4 regions of the Caulobacter sp. DWR1-3-2b1 genome follow, and region 4 is predicted to be linked to each of the others. Evidence: predicted binding sites of a transcription regulator. Region 4 holds the regulator's gene; each other region holds the start of a gene.
What was found. The regulator LexA, encoded in region 4, represses DNA repair genes until DNA is damaged. The targets are predictions, from matches to a motif close to ATGTTCNCNANNTGTTCT.

Region 1 (2,185 bases), on a different contig from region 4:
GGGCGTCGCGGATCTCGGCCCGCTCGAAGAAGCGCGGGCCGCCGACCACCTTGTAGGGGATCTGCAGCATCACGAAGCGCTCTTCGAAAGCGCGCATCTGGAAGCTGGCCCGGACCAATATCGCCATATGGCTATATTTTCGGCCGGCCCGCTTAGCCTTCTCGATCTCGTCGGCGACCATTCGGCTCTCGGCCTCGCCGTCCCAGACGCCGCTGACCTTGACCTTTTCGCCGCCCATGGCCTCGGTCCACAGGGTCTTGCCCAGGCGGTCCTTGTTGGCGGTGATCAGGCCCGAGGCGGCGGCCAGGATGTGCTCGGTCGAGCGATAATTGCGCTCCAGCCGGACCACCTTGGCGCCTGGAAAGTCACGCTCGAACCGCAGGATGTTATCGACCTCGGCCCCGCGCCAGCCATAGATCGACTGGTCGTCGTCGCCAACGCAGCACACGTTCTGACGGCCCTGGGCCAGCAGGCGCAGCCACAGATACTGGGCGATGTTGGTGTCTTGGTACTCGTCGACCAGCACATATTTGAACCGGGTCTGGTAGTCGGTCAGCACATCGGGATGGCTGGTGAAGATGGTGATGTTGTGCAGCAGCAGGTCGCCGAAATCGCAGGCGTTCAGGATGCGCAGCCGCTCCTGGTACTGACGGTAAAGGGTGACGCCCTTGCCCGCAGCGAACTCGGACCCTTCGGCAGGCGGCACGCGCTCGGGCGTCCAGCCCTTGTTCTTCCAGTTGTCGATCATCCCCGCCAGGATCTTGGGCGTCCAGCGCTTGGCGTCGATGTTCTCGGCCTCGATCAACTGCTTGAGCAGGCGTTCCTGATCGTCATTGTCGATGATGGTGTAGCTGGACTTCAGGCCGACAAGCTCGGCGTGGCGGCGCAGGATCTGGGCGGCCACCGAGTGGAAGGTGCCGAGCCACCGCAGGCCTTCGGCCTCGGCGCCGATGATGTGAGTGATCCGCTCGCGCATCTCGCGGGCGGCCTTGTTGGTGAAGGTCACGGCCAACAGTTCCCAAGGGCGGGCGCGGCCGATCGACAGGATGTGAGCCAGGCGCGTGGTCAGCACCCGCGTCTTGCCGGTGCCGGCGCCGGCCAGGACCAGCACGGGTCCTTCCGTCGTCTCGACGGCCGCGCGCTGCTCGGGGTTCAGTCCGTCGAGATAGCTTGCTTGCCCATGGGGGTCGCCGCCGCCCGGGCCGCGGGGGCGGGCCAGATCGGAGATGCGCGGAGAGGAGAGGTCGCCATGATGAGGGGGCGAGTCGGGGCCAGAAGACATGGAACATATGTAGCACGAACGGTGGCCGGCTTAAGCCCCCCGGCAGCGATTACGGAACCGTCAGCGTTGAACGTCGTTGATCCGACACATCAATAAGGGAGGCCTACATGGCCGAGGGTTCGAGCAATAGCAGCGGCAACAGCGGTGGCGGCAACAGCGCCCTGGCGTTCATCGTCGGCGGTCTGGTGGTGATCGTCGCGATCATCGCCTTCTTTGTCTATTCCGGCGGAATGACCCAGAAGAAGTCGGTCGATGTCAACATCTCGGCTTCTGCGCCCAAGCTTCCGGACGCGCCAAAGCCGCCGGGCAACTAGGCTCGAGGATGAAACACGCGCATTCGCATCACGACGGATCGGGCGGCTGGCTGGCCGGTCTGATCGTACTTGTCGTGGTGGTGACGCTGTTGGTGGCCTGGCGTCTGGGCGGGACGGTGAGCGTTCCGTCCGAGCTTCAGTTCCGGACGCCGTCCGCACCGTCGCGGTCTATGCCAAACCCTCAGCCGTCGCCGTTGCCGACCTCGCCGCGACCCGGCTGATCGGCGCCGGCGCGTCGAAGGGCGAAGACCCTGCAAGCCGAGGCGAGTGGCCGCTCGCCTCGGCCGGTGTCGATCTGCTGGATCAGGGCTGCAAGGCTCATTGCCTCGGCCTGCGCCGCCCGATCGAGGGCGGTCCAGAACTCTGGCTCAAGCGCCAGGGACGTGGCGTGGCCCGCCAGATTTACCGAGCGCTTCTTTAGACTGCCCATGCCTGGTCAAATGCCCCTTGATTAAAGGTGACGCAATGTCATCTTCGACAGGTCCGCCGGAGCATGCCTCATGAACGCCGCCACACAAGCGCTTGATCGATCTGCTGCTTCAAGAGCCGCGTTTCGAGGGCGCGACACCTATCGATTGCAGCCGATGCG
Region 2 (2,185 bases), on a different contig from region 4:
GACGGCTCCTCGTCTGCCCCCTCGCCTCGTCAACGATCAGGTTCCCGCAGTCGACCTTCTGGCTAACGGCCGAATAGTCGCCAACGCATGCGGCCGGCTTAAACTCCGGCGCGGCGGCGCACGCGCTTCCACCCACGACTAAAAGAGTCAGCGCGCCGGCGGCAGCGATCCAGGATGATGGCGACATGGCGATTCCGAAACGAGCGAAGCTGAGACAGAAGCGGCGAGCGGTCGTTAAACCGCTCGCCGGAAACGTAGCCGATCTGGCTCGAACCTAGAACGGGATCTCGTCGTCCAGGTCCGCCGAAAAGCTTTCGCGGGGACCGCTGGGCTGGCTGCGCGGCGCTCCGCCGCCATAACCGCCGCCGCCGCCGCCGCTCGCATAGCCGTCATCGCCGCCACCCGAGGACGCGCCGGCGCCGTCGCCGCGCCCGCCCAGCATGGTCAGTTCACCGCGGAACTTCTGCAGCACGATCTCGGTGGAGTACTTTTCGGCGCCGGTATTATCGGTCCATTTGCGGGTCTGGATGGCGCCCTCGATATAGACCGTGGAGCCCTTGCGCAGATATTGCTCGGCGACCTTGACCAGATTGTCGTTGAAGATCACGACCCGGTGCCACTCGGTCTTTTCCTTGCGCTCGCCCGACGTGCGGTCGCGCCAGCTTTCCGAAGTGGCGATGCGCAGATTGGCGACGCGGTCACCGGAACCCAGGCTGCGGATTTCGGGATCGGCCCCGAGGTTGCCCACCAGAATGACCTTGTTGACGCTGCCCGCCATCGCTTCGACCTTGTTCACGCCCGGCGACCCATGCGCCGGAATCTGAGGAAGACGTTAACGGAGCGCCAAGGTCAACGCAATTTTGTTCTCAATACGTTCCTGTGGACGGGAGGCAATTAGAATCGAACGGCGTTATTGCGCGGGAACCTGGCGGATCGCACCTGGCACCGCCAGCCTGCCGTCACCCGTGCGAACCAGCGACATGAAGCGCGCTCCATCATAGCTCTGGCCCAGATAGATCCCTTGCTTCTCAACGAAGATGAAGCTGCCCTGATACGAGCCCGTCAGGGAGCGGTTGGGACTGCCCATGCGCAAGAAGCGAATGCGCATGCCTTCGAGCGTCGCCGCGCATTGCTCCATCGACGGGACATTGCGCTCCACGGGATTGAACCGCAGCGTCTTGTCCTTGTTGGTCGCGACATGGAAGCAGACACCCTTTTCGAAGGGCGCCTTGATCTGCTTTTCACAAGCCGACAGCGCCAGGCCCGCAGCGGCGACGGAGACGGCGATCAGGATCGGACGGCGCATGGCGGTACTCGTCTCAGCCGGCGGCCGGGATCGAGCAGTTCGGTCCCTGGTCGATCACGGGGTGGAAGGAACGATTGTCGAACGAAGCTTCAACGCGGCCCGGAACCAGCCGCAGGGTTTCCTCGGCCCAGCGGCCATAGGTGGCGCCGCCCGGCCGCTCGCAACGACCGGCGAATAGCGTCTGAACGCAAGCGTTCAGGGTGATGTCACCCGGCAGACGACGCCATTCAGCGCCTGAATAGCGCCAGCAGGCCGCTAGCGGCGTGCTCGACGCGCTCGTGGCCGGCGATGGCGCAGGTCCGGGTGTCACGGTCGAGGGTGGCGGAGCGTAAACGGTCGGAGGCGGCAGAGGCGTCAGCACCATGCCGGCCTGATCGGCGGCGGCCAAGGCGCCCGTTTCGTCGACGCCGACATCCAGTGCGCCCGTGGCGACGCCGTTCTTTTTGGCGCATTCGGCCAGGGTAGTCTCACCGACAAACTGTCCGCTCACGAAGCAGCGCAGCGGGCGCGCCGGGTCCAGCTTGGTGTCGTCGGCCCGTCCAGTCTCGACGATCAGGCCTGCGCGCGAGGCTGGAGGCGGTTCTGTCGGCTTGTCCTTGCCGCCCAGCAGGACGATGGCGATGCCGAGGCCAGCCAGGAGCGCCAGCGCGGCGCCGCCCACCAGAACGATGCGTCGGTCTTTCAGAGGTTCCATGAACACTGGCTACGACGCGAAGATGGCGCTTTCAAGCTTCACGGCCCCTGTCAGAACGACTATCCGCCAGTCAGACGGTTTAGCGCGGCCTGATAGTTGGAAATCTGGTTCTTGAGATAGGCCGGCACTGTCCCCCCGGTCTTGCCCGAGGTACTGGCCGCGCTGCTATCGACCCCCATCGCGAT
Region 3 (2,185 bases), on a different contig from region 4:
CAGCGCCGTGAACCAGTCGCGGGCCGGGCGGATGGCCAGCATCGAGACGGCCGAGATATCCATGCCGGCGATCTTCACCGCCAGGGCCTCGGGCTTCAGGCGCTTGCCATGGCAGACCTCGCAGGGGGTGTCGGACTGGTAGCGGCCCAGTTCCTCGCGAACCCAGCTGCTATCGGTTTCGCGCCAGCGGCGTTCGAGGTTGGGCAGCACGCCCTCGAAGGGCTTGGCGACCTCGTACTTCCGGGCGTTGTCGTCATAGACGAACTTGATCTTCTCGCCCTTCGACCCGAACAGCACGATGTCGCGGGCGCTGTCGGCCAGCTTGTGCCAGGGCTCGTCCATCGAGAAGCCGTAGTGGCGGGCCAGGGCCTGCAGGGTCTGGGTATAGAGCGGCGAGGGACCCTTGGCCCAGGGCGCGACGGCGCCCTTGTGCAGGCTCTTGTCCTTGTCGGGGATCACCATGTCGGCGTCGAAGGCCAGCTTCGCGCCCAGGCCGTCGCAGGCCGGACAGGCGCCCGCCGGATTGTTGAACGAGAACAGCCGCGGCTCGATCTCGGCAATGGTGAAGCCACTGACCGGGCAGGCGAAGCGTTCCGAGAACAGCAGCCGCTTGGGCTCATTCTCGCCCTCGTCGATCGTCGCCCATTCGGCCACGGCCAGACCGTCGGCCAAGCGCAGGGCCTGTTCGATGGAGTCGGCCAGCCGCTGCTCCATGTCGGGCTTGGTGACGATGCGGTCCACGACCACGTCGATGTCGTGCTTGAACTTCTTGTCGAGGGCCGGGGCGTCCTCGATGGGGTAGTATTCGCCGTCGATCTTCAGCCGCTGGAAGCCGGCCTTCTGCCACTCGGCGATCTCCTTCTTGTACTCGCCCTTGCGGTCGCGAACGACGGGGGCCAGCAGGTAGAGACGCGTGCCTTCGGGCAGGACGGTGATCTTGTCGACCATCTGGCTGACGGTCTGGCTCTCGATGGGCAGGCCAGTGGCGGGCGAATAGGGAATGCCGACCCGCGCCCACAGCAGGCGCATATAGTCGTGGATCTCGGTGACCGTGCCGACGGTCGAGCGCGGATTGCGCGAGGTGGTCTTCTGCTCGATGGAGATGGCCGGCGACAGACCCTCGATCAGGTCGACGTCCGGCTTGCTCATCAGCTCCAGGAACTGGCGCGCATAGGCCGACAGCGACTCCACATAGCGGCGCTGGCCTTCGGCATAGATCGTGTCGAACGCCAGCGAGCTCTTGCCCGAGCCCGACAGGCCGGTGAGCACCACCAGTTCGCCGCGCGGGATATCGACGCTGACGTTCTTCAGATTGTGCTCGCGGGCGCCGCGAACGCGGATGAAGTTCAGTTGTTCGGCCATGTTTTCCGGAACGCAGAGAGCCGCCAGGAGGGTGCAGCGCGGCGGCTATATGTAGGGCTCGACGCGGGAATTAACACAAGAACAGGATGCGAACAAATGTCGCGGCGTGAAAGCGCCGTCATCTGCTGACAGTAGATGTCAGCAGATGACGCGCGGTCTTAGTTTCCGACCCTTAACCGCCTTTGAAAGCGCCATCTTCAGCTGTGTCTGGCTTAGTGGCTCCAGCAAAGGAGTATGCGATGAGCAAGGCGGCCAAGCCGGCGAAAGCGGGCAAGACGAGCGAAAAACAGGCGCAGGGCAAGCAGGCGATCCGCGACGCCCATAGTCTGAAGCCGCGCAACCCGGTTGTCGATTTCATGGTGTTCATCGGCGGGGTGAGCTCGCTGGTCTATGTGTTCAATACCATCGCGCCGAACTAGACGCGTTCCGGCCTAGCTTGCCGAACGCTGCTTGTCAGCGTAAATCGGCAACCTTCGATCCATGATGGAGGCTCCCATGATCAGCGCAACGGAAGACCTGTTCGTCCTTCCCGTTCCCCTGACCGTGAGCTTCGATGTCTGCCTTCATCACACTGGAATCCGTCGCCGCCGCTACGCCTGACGGCCGCCGCCTCTTCGAAAACCTGACCCTTTCCATCGGGGCCGAGCGCGCCGGCCTCGTCGGCCGCAATGGCGTGGGCAAGTCGAGCCTGCTGGCCATCATGGCTGGCGAGCGCGCGCCCGCCGCCGGGACGGTGGGGCGCGCCGGTTCGGTCGCTATGCTGGACCAGACGCCGGACCTTTCGACCGACGGCCGGCTGGTCTCGCTGCTCGGCGTCGCGACC
Region 4 (2,185 bases):
TGCTTGTCGGCGAGAGCTTGATGCGCCAGGCCAACGTCACGGCCGCGACAAGGGCGCTGCTGGCCTAGCCTGCCCTTTTGCGGGCTTGCAGCCGACGCGCTTAATAGGCGCCTGCCGGACCGCCCTCTTGGCCGGCGCGCGCCACAGGGGCGCGCGTCGGTTGGAGATCAGGCGATTAGTGGGTTTTAGCGGCGGCGGCGGCAGCCGCCTCGGCCTTGCGTCCCGCCGTCGCAGCACCTTCAGCGGTCGCGTCGGCGGCCTTGTCGGCAGCTGCAGCGGTATTGGCGGCGCCGGTGGCGACCGCGTCGCCCGTCTTGTCGGCGGCGATGGCAGTGTTATTGGCCGCGTCGTTGGCGGCCGACGCTGTGGCGGCGCCAGCGTGATCGGCGGCGGCGGCGGTTTCGCTTTCGGTCTTCGGCGAGCAGGCGACCGCGGCTGATGCGATGGCGGCAACGGCGACGAGGGTGAGTAGACGCATGGGAAATGCTCCTGAGTTGACCGCCGCCAAGTCGACGGAAGCTCAACCGGAAACACAATTCTCCAGTTGAGGTTCCAAACAGCCCATCCCGTCATCTCGAGGATCGGGACGGACATGAAGCGACGCGCGATCCGCCAGGAGGCTCCGTACGCTGCAGTCGCTGTCAGCGACCATCACCGGAGAGGGAATCTCGCGACAACCTCAAAGGCCGATTCGACGAGCGAGGGCCTGATTGGCACTATCCACGCCAGCAAATGCTCGACCTGTGACGCCGCAAGCGCGTCAACTTGACATTAAGGAAGAACACCTAGAGAACATTCACAAGGTTTGCGGTTTGTTCCGCGTCTTCATCGAGGTCGAGATGCTCACGCGCAAGCAGCACGAGCTGCTGATGTTCATCCACGAACGCATCAAGGAGAGCGGCGTATCGCCGTCGTTCGACGAGATGAAGGAGGCGCTGGATCTCGCGTCGAAGTCCGGCATCCACCGGCTGATCACGGCGCTGGAAGAGCGCGGCTTCATCCGTCGTCTGGCCCACCGGGCCCGGGCGCTGGAAGTGGTGAAGCTGCCGCAACAGGCGACCACGGCCGCGCCGCCCAAGGGACGCGGCACGTTCAAGCCACAGGTTGTTGAAGGCGGCGGCGTTCCACCTGCGACGAGCAGCGGCTCGGCGCCGACGGCGGCCAATGACAGCCGCGAATTGCCGATGCTGGGCAAGATCGCCGCCGGTACGCCCATCGACGCCATCCAGCACGAACGCGAGCGCCTGCCAGTGCCAGAGTCGATGCTCGGCAGCGGGGAGCATTACGTACTCGAGGTTTCCGGAGACTCGATGATTGAGGCCGGAATCCTCGACGGCGACTACGTCATCATCAAGAAAGGCGACACCGCAAATTCCGGCGAGATCGTTGTAGCCTTGGTGGGCGAAGAAGCCACACTCAAGCGCCTGCGCAAGAAGGGCGGCTCGATCGCTCTGGAGGCGGCAAACCCGAAGTACGAGACGCGCATCTTCGGTCCGGATCAGGTCGAGGTGCAGGGCAAGCTGGTGGGGCTGATCCGGCGGTATCACTAGCGCCGCGGCGACTTTTCCGAAATCGAAGGCCGTCCCGGCGATGTCGGGGCGGCCTTTTTCAATTTCAAACCTTATCATCCCGGCCGAAGCGAAGCGGAGAGTCGGGACCGCAGCAAGCTCATGGACTTGCTGCGGTCCCGTGTAGCCTCTGCGAGGCTTCCGGGATGACAAGAATAGATAGGGAGCGGGCTCCGGAGCCTCTACTCCTTCGCGATCCGCGCCAAGTGCCCCAGGATCTTCTCCGCCGCATCGAGCCGCTGAGCCGGGGTGTCCCACTCGCCCTTGATCACCACCTTCTGATCCGGACGGATCTTCCAGATCAGACCGTTCTTGGCGACGTACTGCATCAGGCCCAGCGGATTGGCGTAAGTATCGTTGCGGAAGCTGGCCACGGCGCCCTTGGGTCCCACATCGATCTTGGCCACATTGGCCTCGCGGCACAGGCCCTTGATGGCGACGACCTTGAGCAGGCTATCGGTCTCGGGCGGCAGCGGGCCGAAGCGGTCGATCAGTTCGGCGGCCAGGGCTTCGCGGTCGGCCGACTTCTCAGCCTCGGACAGGCGGCGATAGAGCGACAAGCGCACATTGAGGTCCGGCACATATTCGTCCGGGATCATCACGGCCGCGCCAGTATT

Region 1: a site for LexA is predicted at 1,283-1,300, ahead of ACP69S_RS06640 (ATP-dependent helicase). Genes of this name have one in related genera too.
Region 2: a site for LexA is predicted at 861-878, ahead of ssb (single-stranded DNA-binding protein). Genes of this name have one in related genera too.
Region 3: a site for LexA is predicted at 1,441-1,458, ahead of uvrA (excinuclease ABC subunit UvrA). Genes of this name have one in related genera too.

Annotation. Positions count from the first base shown of each region.
Region 1 is NZ_JAFCSZ010000005.1:32,643-34,827, reverse strand. Features, by position in the region: gene ACP69S_RS06640 (ATP-dependent helicase) at 1-1,282, opposite strand, end outside; gene ACP69S_RS06635 (hypothetical protein) at 1,390-1,596, shown strand; gene ACP69S_RS06630 (ribbon-helix-helix domain-containing protein) at 1,778-2,026, opposite strand; gene ACP69S_RS06625 (Coq4 family protein) at 2,181-2,185, shown strand, end outside.
Region 2 is NZ_JAFCSZ010000019.1:71,453-73,637, forward strand. Features, by position in the region: gene ACP69S_RS15775 (alpha/beta hydrolase) at 1-187, opposite strand, end outside; gene ssb (single-stranded DNA-binding protein) at 275-778, opposite strand; gene ACP69S_RS15785 (hypothetical protein) at 911-1,306, opposite strand; gene ACP69S_RS15790 (hypothetical protein) at 1,320-2,000, opposite strand; gene ACP69S_RS15795 (hypothetical protein) at 2,060-2,185, opposite strand, start outside.
Region 3 is NZ_JAFCSZ010000012.1:37,923-40,107, forward strand. Features, by position in the region: gene uvrA (excinuclease ABC subunit UvrA) at 1-1,362, opposite strand, end outside; gene ACP69S_RS12540 (hypothetical protein) at 1,602-1,781, shown strand; gene ACP69S_RS12545 (ABC-F family ATP-binding cassette domain-containing protein) at 1,916-2,185, shown strand, end outside.
Region 4 is NZ_JAFCSZ010000010.1:48,787-50,971, forward strand. Features, by position in the region: gene trpC (indole-3-glycerol phosphate synthase TrpC) at 1-68, shown strand, start outside; gene ACP69S_RS11310 (hypothetical protein) at 176-478, opposite strand; gene lexA (transcriptional repressor LexA) at 840-1,550, shown strand; gene mfd (transcription-repair coupling factor) at 1,751-2,185, opposite strand, start outside.